DNA from 3 places in the Aminobacter sp. MDW-2 genome. Region 3 is predicted to be linked to each of the others. Evidence: predicted binding sites of a transcription regulator. Region 3 holds the regulator's gene; each other region holds the start of a gene.
The links. The regulator PhoB, encoded in region 3, activates phosphate uptake and scavenging genes when phosphate is short. The targets are predictions, from matches to a motif close to TGTCATNNANCTGTCAT.
Positions count from the first base shown of each region.

Region 1 (4,436 bases), on a different replicon from region 3:
CTACTCGCACTCCCCACCGCACTCATCGTGCTGCTGCTGGGCTTCGTGCCTCTGATCGTCATCCTCGTCTGGAGTTTCTGGACCTGGGATCCCGCGACCTACTGGATCAGGCCGGAGTTCAGCCTGGCCGGCTATGCAGCGATCCTCGAGGCCGGGCGCTGGAGCGTCATCGTCGGATCGCTGGGCAAGGCGTTTCTGACCGCCGCGATATGTGTCGTCATAGGCTATCCCGCCGCGATGGCAGTGCATTTTCTGGCAAGCAGGCGGACTGCACTGCTGCTGATGGCGCTGTTCACCATTCCGTTCTTCACCTCATACATGATCCGCGCCTTTTCCTGGCGGCTGGTGCTCGGCCGCAACGGCCTTATCAATGGCTGGCTGATGGATCTCGGGATCGTCGACCAGCCGCTGGACTGGCTGCTGTTCTCCAATTTTGCCGTCAATGTCGGCCTCGTCGCCTCATATCTGCCCTTCGTCATCTTTCCGCTGATCCTGTCGATGCAACGCGTCGAGCCATCGCTGCTCGCCGCCAGCCAGGATCTCGGCGCCGGCTTCTGGCGGACCTTCCGCTCCGTCCTGCTGCCACTGACCCAAGCCGGCATATTTGCCGGGTTCCTCTTCGTCTTCGTCATGGCGGCGGGCTCGGCCACAGAAGTGCAGATGCTCGGCGGTGCGGCCGCATCGATGATCTCGGTGATGATCAACGACGTCATGCGGGTTGTGAACTTCCCGCTGGCCTTCGCAATCTCGACCCTGGTGCTGATCATCCTGTTCGGACTGATTTTCATCGGCAACCGACTGTTCAAGCTGACCAGCCTGTTCGAGGGATTCACATGGTAGCCGGTTTCGAAAGCCGCCCGCTTAAGGCCGCCATCTGGCTGATGACTGCCATAGGGCTGGCGATCATCTATCTGCCGCCGCTCTACCTGGTGGCGGTGTCGTTCAATCCGGCGCTGCAGCCCGCTCTGCCGCCGCTGTCCGACATCAGCCTGACCTGGTATTTCGCGCTCGCCAAGGAACGCACCCTGATCAGCGCATTGCAGGAATCCCTTCTGGTCGCGACCATCACCGCGCTGGTGGCAACCGGTCTCGCGCTGTTGTCGGCTCTGGCCTATATGGATCTCGGCAAATGGCGCTCGCGCTGGTTCATGTTCGTGCTGTTGCCGATGTTCGTTCCAGGGATCATCCAGGGCCTGTCGCTTTCGGTGATCTTCGGGCGCATCGGACTGAAGCCGTTCTGGGGCACGGTGGCTGCGAGCCATCTGTTATGGGCGCTGCCATTCGCCTTCACCGTCATCCTCACCAGCATGGCAGCCGTCAGGCGTTCTTACCTGCTTGCCGCGTCCGATCTCGGCGCTTCCTGGTGGCGGCAGTTGGTCGACGTGACATTGCCACTGATCAAGCCAGGCCTGGTGGCTGCCTTCATCTTCTCGTTCCTGCTGTCGCTGAACGAATTCGGCCGGGCCTTCTATCTGGTCGGACGGCAGAACACGCTGCCATTGGCGATGTTCGGCAAGATGAACTCAGGCGCCTCGCCGACGATCTATGCCCTGTCGGGCTCGATCTTCCTGGCTTCGATATTGGCGGTGTCGTTCGTGCTGCTGGCAGCGCAAGCCAAGGATCGCAAACTGCGGTAGAGCACGGTCGGCTCGCCGCTTTGCGGAGACTGGCTGTGTTGATGAACCGATCGATGCCGCCAGCCGACCCGCACTGCCGGCTACAGGTGCAAGGTGCAGGAACTCGGCGGTAACTACCACCGATCAGCCTCAACGAACTGTCCGATAACTATGTCGCCAAGGCGGCCGATTCGGCTGTCGCCGGCGCGACCAAGAACTCGGGCGACGAGCCGATCGCTGCACCACCTTCGGCCTCTGCTCAGGCGTCTGCACCAACGATTTCCGCCGCATGCAGAAATACATCGCCGGCCTGCAGGTTGGCACGGTGAATATCTGGGAAGTCTCGGGATATCGCATCGAGATGTCGCCATTTGGCGGGATTAAGGACTCGGGCAACGGCTACAAGGAAGGCGTCATCGAAGCGATGAAAAGCTTCACCAACGTCAAGACCTTCTCTTTGCCCTGGGTCTGAGCCTTGTCTTGAGCCGGCAAATCAGATGAGTGTCGATGAGGGAGCCTGGTGCTCCCTCATGTGCTTGGAGGGGAAATGCTGTTGCCTAACGCCGGCTCGTACTCGACCGGGACACTACCCTTGCCTGCGACCTTCCTGAAAGCCTGAACGCATGTCCGGCTTTGCCCTTACCATCGTGCTGGTGGCAGCCTTGCTGCATGCGAGCTGGAACGCCGTCGTCAAGGCCGCAACCGACCGTGCCGTCGTCCTGGCAGCAGTGTCCGCCACCCATGCCACGCTCGGGCTCGTGTTGGTGTTCTTCGCCACGCCACCGTCGCAAGCGAGCTGGATCTACATCTTCCTGTCGACGGTCATCCACTACGGCTACTACGTCTTCCTGTTCCAGTCGTACCGGCTGGGTGATCTCAGCCAGGTCTATCCCATCGCCCGCGGACTGGCCCCGGCGCTTGTCGCTTTCGGTGCCTATGTGATGATCGGCGAGACTCTGCCGCCCTTAGGCTGGGTCGGGCTTGGCGCGATTACCTTCGGCATTGCCTTCCTCGCCTTCCAGCGCGGCGCAGCCCATGCCGATCCGCGCGCCGTCGGCGCTGCCGCCATCAACGGCGTGCTGATCGCCTCCTATTCGGTCATCGACGGCATCGGCGTGCGCCTGTCCGACAGCCCGTTCGGCTATATGGGCTGGCTGTTCCTGCTCGAATTTCCCGTCACGCTGTTCGTGCTGTTCCGACGCCGCGGCGCAACCCACAAGATCGATCGCAAGACGGTCACGCTCGGCCTCGTCGGCGGCCTGGGCGCCGTCTCCGCCTACGGCCTCGTCATCTACGCCAAGACGATCGCGCCCTTGGGGGCTGTTTCGGCCGTGCGTGAATCGAGCGTCATCATCGCAGCCCTCATCGGCCTGTTCATATTCGGCGAGCAACCGTGGCAGGCCCGCATCTTTTCAGCCGTCATCGTTGCCGGCGGGGTGATCGCACTCGCCTTCTCAGGCTGACAGGCCGGCAAGCTTTTGCGTTTCGGTGCAAAAACCAACGCCCGTGCACAAGCATGCGGCAGCCTTGTCACATGCCTGTCGCAACCCTGTGCATCACATAAGCTCAGCCTACCAGATCATAAAAAGAATAGATTTTACTTATTGACCGCCCGTTCCCACTATCGACCATGGACGAGGCGCAAACGGGCACAGCCAAAACGCGGCCCGACAAACCTCTCCCAATCAGAACGTGCCTAAGCGATTCAAATGGGAGCCACTTCAATGAACCAGAAGAAAACCTTCGCGCTTGCCGCCTTTGCGACGATGCTGATGTCATCGGCGGCCTGGGCGGAGACGGAGCTCACAGTCTACACGGCCATCGAGGCCGAAGACCTCAAGCGTTATGCCGAGACGTTCAACCAGGACCATCCCGACATCAAGCTGAACTTCATCCGCGACTCCACCGGCGTCATCACCGCCAAGCTGCTCGCCGAGAAGGACAATCCGCAGGCCGACGTGGTCTGGGGCCTCGCCGCCACCTCGCTTCTGGTTCTCAAGTCCGAGGGCATGCTGGAAGCCTACGCGCCCAAGGGAGCCGACCAGCTGAAGCCCAATTTCGTCGACAGCGACAATCCGCCGAGCTGGGTCGGCATGGACGCCTGGGCAGCCTCGATCTGCTTCAACACCATCGAAGGCCAGAAGCTTGGCCTGACCGCGCCGAAGAGCTGGAAGGACCTCACCAAGCCTGAATACAAAGGCCATGTGGTGATGCCAAACCCGGCGTCATCAGGCTCCGGCTACCTCGACGTATCGAGCTGGCTGCAGCTGTTCGGCGACAAGGACGGCTGGACCTATATGGACGGCCTGCACCAGAACGTTGCCGCCTACACGCATTCGGGCTCCAAGCCGTGCAAGATGGCAGCCGCAGGCGAGACGGTAATCGGCATTTCCTTCGAGTTCCGCGCCGCCAAGTCGAAGGCAGAGGGTGCGCCCATCGACATCATCATCCCCGAAGAAGGCATCGGCTGGGACATGGAAGCGTCGGCAATCGTGGCCGGCACGTCCAAGGAAGAGGCTGCCAAGACCTTGCTCGACTGGTCGGTCTCGAAGAAGGCAAACGAGATGTACAATGTCGGCTATGCGGTCGTCGCCATGCCCGGCGTCGCCAAGCCGGTTGAGCACCTGCCGGCCGACATCGAGGCCAGGATGATCAAGAACGACTTCGAGTGGGCGGCCAACAACCGCAACGCCATCCTCGAGGAATGGACCAAGCGCTACGACTCGAAGTCCGAGCCGAAGAGCTGACCTCCATCAGCCACCCTCGACAAGCGGGCGTCGCCTCGGGCTGCGCCCGCCCCTTGCCCCCAAGCCGGATGGT
Region 1 is NZ_CP060198.1:330,902-335,337, forward strand. Features, by position in the region: gene H5P29_RS30190 (ABC transporter permease) at 1-840, shown strand, start outside; gene H5P29_RS30195 (ABC transporter permease) at 834-1,637, shown strand; partial or broken gene H5P29_RS30200 (aldehyde dehydrogenase family protein) at 1,858-2,088, shown strand; gene H5P29_RS30205 (DMT family transporter) at 2,240-3,079, shown strand; gene H5P29_RS30210 (putative 2-aminoethylphosphonate ABC transporter substrate-binding protein) at 3,341-4,363, shown strand.
Region 1: the regulator PhoB is predicted to act here: its motif matches at 3,145-3,161, upstream of H5P29_RS30210 (putative 2-aminoethylphosphonate ABC transporter substrate-binding protein).

Region 2 (4,436 bases), 2.7 Mb from region 3:
ACGCCGCTGCGGCTGGCGTCATAAAGCGCGTCGATGACGTCGGGATCGACGAGCGAATTCATCTTCATCCAGATCTGCGCCGGCCGGCCGGCGCGGGCATGCTCGACCTCGTCGGCGATGTGCTTGAGGATGCGGCTGCGCAGCGTGTAGGGCGACAGTGCGATGCACATCTCGTCGGCCGGCTCGGCATAACCGGTGATGAAGTTGAAGATATGCGCCACATCACGCGCGATCGCCGAATCGGTGGTGAAGAAGGACAGGTCGGTGTAGATGCGCGCGGTGATCGGGTGGTAGTTGCCGGTGCCGAGATGGACGTAGTTGCGCAGGCGGCCGTCCTCGCGGCGCACCACCAGCGACATCTTGGAGTGGGTCTTGAGTTCGAGGAAACCGAACACCACCTGCACGCCGGCACGCTCGAGATCGCGGGCCCAGCGGATATTGGCCTCCTCGTCGAAACGCGCCTTGAGCTCGACGAGTGCGGTCACCGACTTGCCGGCCTCGGCGGCGTCGACAAGGGCGCGCACGATCGGGCTGTCGTTGGAGGTGCGGTAAAGCGTCTGCTTGATCGCCACCACTTCCGGATCGATCGCCGCCTGGCGCAGGAACTGCACCACCACGTCGAACGATTCATAAGGATGGTGGACGACAAAATCCTTCTCGCGGATCGCCGCGAAACAGTCGCCGCGATGGTCGCGGATGCGCTCGGGAAAACGCGGATTGAAGGGCGGGAACTTCAGGTCGTCGCGGGCGATCGAGACGATCTCCGAGATCTGGTTGATCGCCAGCGGCCCGCTCAGCACGCTGACGCGGTTCGAGGCGACACCCAGTTCGCTGGCAACGAACTCGCGCAGCTCGGCCGGCATCAGGCTGTCGAATTCGACGCGGATCACCGAGCCGCGGCGGCGGCGCTTGAGTGCCGTCTCGAACAGCCGGACAAGATCCTCGGACTCTTCCTCGACCTCGATATCGCTGTCGCGGATGATCTGGAAGGTGCCCGAGCCCTTGACCTCATAGCCGGGGAACAGCTTGCCGATGAACAGGTTGACCGTTTCCTCGATCGGGATGAAACGCACCGAGCGCTTGCGGTCGGGCAAGCGGATGTAGCGCTTGAGCGCCACCGGCAGGCGCAGCAGCGCCGTCATTTCCTCGCCGCTCTTGCGGTGGCGCAATTGCAGGGCGATTGAGAAGCCGAGATTGGGGATGAAGGGGAACGGGTGCGCCGGGTCGATCGACAAAGGCGTCAGCACCGGGAAGACCTGCTCCATGAAATGATCTTCGAGCCACTTGCGCTCTTCCTTGGTCAGGTCGGCCGAGGCGATGGTCTCGATGCCTTCGAGCTTGAGCAGCTCAAGCAGGCTGGCGAGGCTTTTCTGCTGGTCTTCCTGCAGCCGCTCGACCTCATGCAGCAGCTGGTCGAGCTGCTGTTCCGGCGTGCGGCCGTCGGCGCTGCGGATGGTGATGCCTTCGCGCACCTGCCCGGCGAGACCGGCGACGCGGACCATGAAGAACTCGTCGAGATTGCCGGCCGAGATCGACAGGAAGCGGACGCGTTCGAGCAGCGGATGGTTGGGGTTCTGCGACTGCTCGAGCACCCGCCTGTTGAACTGCAGCCAGGAAAACTCGCGGTTGACGAAGCGGTCCGGATTGCCGTCGATCGCGCCGGTCGGCGACTTGTCGTTGACGAAATCGGTATGGACCGGTTTCAACTGATTCATTTGGACAACCCTTCCCCACTGCCGCGTTCCGCCGCTTATCCGGCTCAACTTATCCTCTGACAGGCAATTGCGACAGTTTCATTTCAGCATCTTGCAAAGCCGCCGCTTATGATACAAACGCTCTGCAATAAGGGTCCTCAGAAGGGAAAATACCATGGCCGGTGGCTCCATCCCCCACTTCCAGAACGACGCTGGACATGCCGTGATCGAGATCGGCGTCAAGGAGTTCATGTGCGTGGGCGCCAAGGCTCCGTTCGACCACCCGCATGTGTTCCTCGACATGGGCGCCGATTCCGAGAAGGTCTGCCCCTACTGCTCGACGCTGTACCGCTACTCCGCCAAGCTGAAGGCCACCGAGACCCTGCCGGCGGGCAGCCTCTACGCCATCGACCGCGCCGCCTGAGGCCCAGGCACGATCATGCGGTCGCCGCCGGTCGTCATTGCAGGCGCCGGCATCGCGGGGCTGACCGCCGCCCTTGCCTTTGCCCGGCACGGCGTCAGTGTCCACGTCCATGAACGTTCGCCGGTGCTCGAAGAAGTCGGCGCCGGTCTCCAGCTTTCTCCCAACGCCACCCGCATTCTCGACCGCCTCGGCGTGCTCGATCTGGTCAGCAGGACTGCCGTGCGGCCCGAGGCGGTGGTGCTGCGCTGCGCGGCAAGCCTTGTCGAGCGCGGCCGCGTGCCGCTGGGTGCTGCGGCCGAACGCCGCTGGAAGGCGCCTTACCTCGTTGCCCACCGCGCCGATCTGCAGTCGGCGCTGCTCAGCCGCGTCAGCGAAAGCCTGCTGATCTCGGTCGCCACCGGATCGACAGTCGACACGGTCGAGCCCAGGGCGGACGGTCTCGGCATCTCGATCACCCAGGACGGCATCACGTCACAGCAAGAGGCCGGCCTGTTCGTTGCCGCCGACGGCGTCTGGTCGGCCAGCCGGCGCCTTGTCGGCCCGCATGAAAAGAGCCGGTTCTCGGGCGAACTGGCCTGGCGCACGACGATCCCGGTCGACAGCGAGCCGGGCCGGCAGTTCGCCGGAGTGACATCGCTGACGACTGTCACGACCTTCCTGCATCCCGGCTTCCATATGGTCGCCTATCCGGTCCGCGCCGGCCATGCGGTCAATCTTGTCGCTTTCACCCCCGGCACGGCAATTTCCGAGCAATGGTCCGGTGAAACCGATGCCGGCGCCCTGGCCCGCGCCATGCAGGGCACGGCCCCGGCACTCTCCCGGCTTGTCCAGGAGGCCGGGCCGTGGACGGTGTGGCCGCTGCACACTGTCGATGCCTCCCGTCCCTGGACCTCGGCATCCGGCATCGTGCTGATCGGCGATGCGGCGCACGCCATGACACCCTTTGCCGCCCAGGGTGCCGCCATGGCGATCGAGGATGCCTGGACGCTGGCCGACGCCGTGCTCGCCGCCCAGAACAAGGCGGATGCGCTGCAACAGTGGGAAGCGGCGCGCAAGGCGCGTGTCGCCAGGGTGGCGCGGCGCGGCGCGCTCAACCATTTCGCCTGGCATGCGAGCGGGCCGGTGGCGCTCGCCCGCAACCTGTTCCTCAGGTTCAAGTCGCCGGCGAGCCTCGCCGCCGACATGGACTGGCTTTATGGCTGGACGCCGCCGGGCTGGTCGCCGCCTGGATCATCCGACGACCGGTTGTAGAGGCCGAGCGAAAAATTCAAGGTCGCCGGCAGCGGGTTCCACCAGCCTGTCGTCAAGCCGGCTTCCCGGAGTGCCGCCGCCGTCCAGGTGTTGCAGCCGGCGAGTGCGTTGAACTTGCCATGGGCATCGAAGAAGCCGTCATATTCGCCATAGGCTACCCCGAAAATGCGCTGAACGGCCCCTTCGTCGCGCACGAAACTGCGCTCGATGAAGTCGAGCATGGCGGCAAAACCCGCCTCGCCGAGCTCGAAACGCTGGACGGCGGGCTGAGGCAGGTCGACGTCGCCGGCGAGATCGACATGCATGACCGAATTGTCGAGCGTCAGCGCCGCAAACACCGGTCCGGGCTTCAGCTCCGACCAGGTCGGCGTGCCGATATAGAAGGCCTTGCTGCCCCAGCCGAACACCAGGTAACGCGCCGCCGGCAGGTCGGCCTGGATGCCGGCGTCGAGCAGGAAGCCGAATTTCTGCAGCACGGCATCGTCGATCGGCACGGCGATGTCGGTGTGGATCGGGTTGGTGAAGACGAGGATATGGCGGGGTGCGGCCTGATCGTCAGCACGCCCGAACAGCGGCCGCGGCACCAGCGTGCCCAGGGCCACCGCCGCCACGGCCACAAACACGACAGCGCCGAGCAGACGTAGAATTCTTTTCAACCGGCCCCGCCCCCGCTTCGGTCCAGCAGTAGCAACAAAAAAGCCCGGCCAAAATACGACCGGGCTTTTTGATCTTGCGGCAGGTCCCTGGAGAATTTCCGCTTTTCTTCGAATCGCGGAAACTCTCTGGACCCTTGTTGTTGCGCAATTCCTAGGAAAAACCGCCGCACACTTCTCCTGGAATTGCGCTAGTGCAGGATCTGGCTCAGGAACAGCTTGGTGCGCTCATGGCGCGGATGGTCGAAGAACTCGCTCGGCGTGTTCTCTTCGACGATCTGGCCCTGGTCCATGAAGATGACGCGGTTGGCGACCTTGCGGGCGAAGCCCATTTCGTGGGTCACGCACAGCATGGTCATGCCCTCTTCGGCGAGGCCGACCATGGTCTCCAGCACCTCCTTGATCATTTCCGGA
Region 2 is NZ_CP060197.1:4,469,743-4,474,178, forward strand. Features, by position in the region: gene H5P29_RS21995 (RNA degradosome polyphosphate kinase) at 1-1,715, opposite strand, end outside; gene H5P29_RS22000 (zinc-finger domain-containing protein) at 1,870-2,118, shown strand; gene H5P29_RS22005 (FAD-dependent monooxygenase) at 2,134-3,369, shown strand; gene H5P29_RS22010 (TIGR02117 family protein) at 3,312-4,025, opposite strand; gene H5P29_RS22015 (amino acid ABC transporter ATP-binding protein) at 4,214-4,436, opposite strand, start outside.
Region 2: the regulator PhoB is predicted to act here: its motif matches at 1,785-1,801, upstream of H5P29_RS21995 (RNA degradosome polyphosphate kinase).

Region 3 (4,436 bases):
GCAACGCCCGCCAGGATGGCGGTGGTAAACTTTTTCATTATTTCCTCCCTGCGCCCAATGGGCGCGCCTACTTCGCGATAGCCCTTGGAGAAGCTCTTTTTTTCGAGCCTCGAAAAAATACTGACTCAATGCCTGGCCACTGTCAACATGGTTTCGCGAGCGCTCCTTATTTTTTTCGGAGCCCGAAATAAATGGAGACATTTGGCGCTGGCTCTGTCACAATCACTTGGCGCGTAAGGGACTGCCGCTTAAGAAGGGCAGCGCTTCGCCGGGAGGAAGACGAGCACATGTCGGTCGGCATACGTCACGACGATCTGAGACGGCGCAACCGCGCCATGGTTATATCCGCGGTTCGCCGAGCCAGCCAGCCATCGCGCACCGAAATCGCCGCCACCACCGGCCTCAGCCATTCGACGATCTCGACGATTTCCTCTGATCTCATATCAGAAGGCATCCTTGCCGAGGCCAAGTTCAGCGAACCCGTCTCCATGAAACGGGGGCGGCCGCAGGTCGGGTTGATGCTCGATGCCGACGCTGCGTCTGTCGTTGCGGTCGTGCTCTCGCTCAACAGCCTGTCCGCCGCCGTCATCGACTATGCCGGCAACACCGTGACCGAAGAGACCCGGCGGCTTGTCACGCAGCAGATGCCTGCGGAGGCGCTGGTCGACGAATGCGTCGGAATGGTCCGGCGCCTGATCGACGGCGCCGGCGTTTCGGGCGGCGCCGTCCTACGCATCGCCATCGCCGTCCAGGGCATCACCGACGCCGCCTCGCGCAAGCTGTTGTGGTCGCCGATCACCCGCTACGACGACATCCCCTTCGCCGACCGGCTGGAGCAGGAGTTCGGCGTGCCTGTGTCGGTCGAGAACGACTGCAACATGATCGCCGAGGCCCTGCGCTGGCGCGATCCGGTGCGTTATCGCGACGACTTCATCGCCATCCTGCTCTCGCACGGCATCGGCATGGGCCTCGTCATCAAGGGCGAGCTGTTCACCGGCACGCAGTCGTCGGGTGCCGAGTTCGGCCACATGATCCATCGCCCGGACGGCGCGCTTTGTCGCTGCGGCCGCCGCGGCTGCATCGAGGCCTATGCCGGCAACTACGCCATCTGGCGCAACGCAAGGGTTGGCGACGAGAATGCCGAGCCGCTGGCCGACCTGTCCGACGACGACATCAGGGCCGTGGCCGATGCGGCACGTGACCATGATGGCCCCGAACGCGAGGCCTTCCGCAAGGCCGGCGAAGCCATCGGCTTTGGTCTCGGCTCGATGTTTGCGCTGTTCGACCCCGCCCCCCTCGCCTTCGTCGGCGTCGGCGCAACCGCCTTCGACATCATGGAGCCACATGTGCGCGCGGCCATCGCCAAGACGGCGGGCGGGCTGCACTCGAAGGCGATCTCCTTCGACACCGAACCCAACGAGGTTCCACTCAAACGCGAGGGCGCGATGATGCGCGCGCTGCTTGCCGTTGATCAGGAGGTCTTTGCCGCAGGCACGGCTCCACGCCGTGCCGATGCCGACGTCGCCTAAAGCAATTCCAGGAAAAGTGTGCAGCGGTTTTCCGTCCGGAATTGCTCAAAAAGAAAGACATAGAGAGATTCCGCGATTCGAAGAAAAGCGGAAACTCTCTAGCTGAGCGGAAAGAGCCCGAAGCGGCTCAGTCCTCACGGATGGCGTAGCCGGCACCGCGGATGGTCCGGATCACGTCAGGCATGCGGCCGTTGTTGACCGCCTTGCGCAGGCGCCCGACATGCACGTCAACGGTGCGCTCGTCGATATAGATCGTCTCGCCCCAGACATTGTCGAGCAGTTGGCTGCGCGAGAACACGCGGCCCGGGTGCCGCATCATGAATTCGAGCAAGCGGAATTCGGTCGGCCCGAGCTTGATCTCGCTCTTCTTGCGGTAGACGCGGTGCGACTCGCGGTCGAGCATGATGTCGCCGACCTTGAGCACCGAGGACAGCACCTCGGGTTTGGCCCGGCGCAGCAGCGCCTTGACGCGCGCCATGAATTCCGGCGTCGAGAACGGCTTGACCAGATAGTCGTCGGCACCGGTCGAAAGGCCACGCACCCTGTCGCTTTCCTCGCCCCGCGCCGTCAGCATGATGATCGGCAGGCGTTCGGTATCGGGACGCATCCTGAGCCGGCGGCACAGTTCGATACCCGACAGCGCCGGCACCATCCAGTCGAGCACCAGCAGGTCGGGCACGTTTTCCTGGAGCCGGATCTCGGCCTCGTCGCCACGCGTGACGACCTCGACCTGATAGCCTTCGGATTCGAGATTGTAGCGAAGCAGCACGCCCAGCGGCTCTTCGTCTTCGACGACCATGACCTTGGGAGCGATCATTGGCTATACCTTGTCCTTGCGCATGGCCGCTTCTGGACCATGCGCTGATTTAACCTATGCAGCGCCCCCGCGCCAAACGCATGCGGTTGCGGAAATGCTCAGGCCGGAACCGTCGTCGTGGTCTCGTCGACCTTGGGCCGGTTCAGCGGCAGCTGCGTACCCGTCACGACGAAATAGGCGTTCTCGGCGATGTTGGTGACATGGTCGCCGATGCGCTCGAGGTTCTTGGCGCAGAACAGCAGATGCGTGCAGGCCGTGATGTTGCGCGGATCTTCCATCATGTAGGTCAGGAGTTCGCGGAACACGGCGGTGTACTGGATGTCGATCTTCTGGTCGTCGGCGCGCAGATCCTTCAGGCCCTCGGCCTGACGCGCGACATAGAGATCGACGACGCCGCGAACCTGGCCGAGCACCAGCTGCGCCATCGCATCGATCGAATGCGAGAGATTGCGCGGGGTCGGCGACTGGCCGACGGCGCCGACGCGCTTGGCAATGTTCTTGGCGAGGTCGCCGATGCGCTCGAGGTCACCCGCCATGCGGATGGCACCGACCACGGCGCGCAGATCCTGCGCCATCGGCTGGCGCTTGGCGATCAGCGTGATCGCCGAATTGTCGAGATCGCGCTGCTTGGCGTCCATGATCGTATCGTCGGCAACGACGTTTTGCGCCAGTGCCTGGTCGGACGTGAGAAGCGCGCGGATGGCGCCGGCCACCATTGCGCCAGAAAGATCGCCCATGTCGCGGATGAGCTGGTCGACGTGCTGAAGTTCTTCGTCGAAGGACCGGACTGTATGTTCGCCCATGATTTCTTCCTCGTATCGTGTGCCGCGACGAAACCCACTCAGCCGAAGCGGCCGGTGATGTAGTCCTGCGTCCGCTTGTCGTCGGGGTTGGTGAACATCTTGTCGGTCGGGCCTTCCTCGACGAGATAGCCGAGGTGGAACATCGCCGTGCGCTGCGACACGCGCGCCGCCTGCTGCATCGAGTGCGTAACGATGACGATCGTGTAGTTCTCGCGCAGTTCGTCGATCAGCTCCTCGACCTTGGCGGTGGCGATCGGGTCGAGCGCCGAACACGGCTCGTCCATCAGGATCACCTCGGGCGAAACGGCGATGGCGCGCGCGATGCACAGGCGCTGCTGCTGGCCGCCCGACAGGCCGGTGCCCGGCTCGTTGAGACGGTCCTTGGCTTCGTTCCACAGAGCGGCCTTCTGCAGGCTCTTCTCGACGATCACGTCGAGTTCGGCCTTGTTCTTGGCGAGACCATGGATGCGCGGGCCGTAGGCGACGTTCTCGTAGATCGACTTCGGGAACGGGTTCGGCTTCTGGAACACCATGCCAACGCGGGCGCGCAGCTCGACGACGTCGATCTTGGGATCGTAGATGTCTTCGCTGTCGAGTGTGATCTTGCCGCCGACGCGGGCTGCGTCGATGGTGTCGTTCATGCGATTGAGGCAGCGCAGGAAGGTCGACTTGCCGCAGCCCGACGGGCCGATCAGCGCCGTCACCTGATTCTGGCGAACGTCGAGATCGACGCCGAACAGCGCTTGCTTCTCGCCATAGTGCACGGTCACCTTGTCGCCGCGCATCTTGATGATTTCGTTCGTTCTGGCGTTCATCTCAGCATTCACCGCGTCGTCGAGGGATTTTTCGGTCATGATGTTCATAGCAGGATGCTCCTTGTCCATGCCCTACCAGCGGCGCTCGAAGCGGCGGCGCAGGACGATGGCGACGATGTTCATGGCCATGAGGAAGATGAGAAGAATGATGATGGCGCCCGACATGCGCTCGACAAAGGCGCGTTCGGCCTCGTTCGCCCACATGTAGATCTGCACCGGAAGTGCGGTTGCGGGATCGAACGGCGTCTTGGGATAGTCGGCGACGAAGGCGACCATGCCGATCAAGAGAAGCGGTGCTGTCTCGCCGAGCGCACGCGCCAGGCCGATGATCGTGCCGGTCAGGATGCCGGGGGCGGCCAGTGGCAGGATGTGCTGGAACACCATCTGCATCTTCGAGGCGCCGAGGCCAAGCGCTGCCGAGCGGATCGACGGCGGCACGGCAGCCAAGGCGGCGCGCGTCGCGATGATGATG
Region 3 is NZ_CP060197.1:1,787,934-1,792,369, reverse strand. Features, by position in the region: gene xylF (D-xylose ABC transporter substrate-binding protein) at 1-38, opposite strand, end outside; gene H5P29_RS08770 (ROK family protein) at 288-1,529, shown strand; gene phoB (phosphate regulon transcriptional regulator PhoB) at 1,657-2,346, opposite strand; gene phoU (phosphate signaling complex protein PhoU) at 2,445-3,149, opposite strand; gene pstB (phosphate ABC transporter ATP-binding protein PstB) at 3,188-4,012, opposite strand; gene pstA (phosphate ABC transporter permease PstA) at 4,037-4,436, opposite strand, start outside.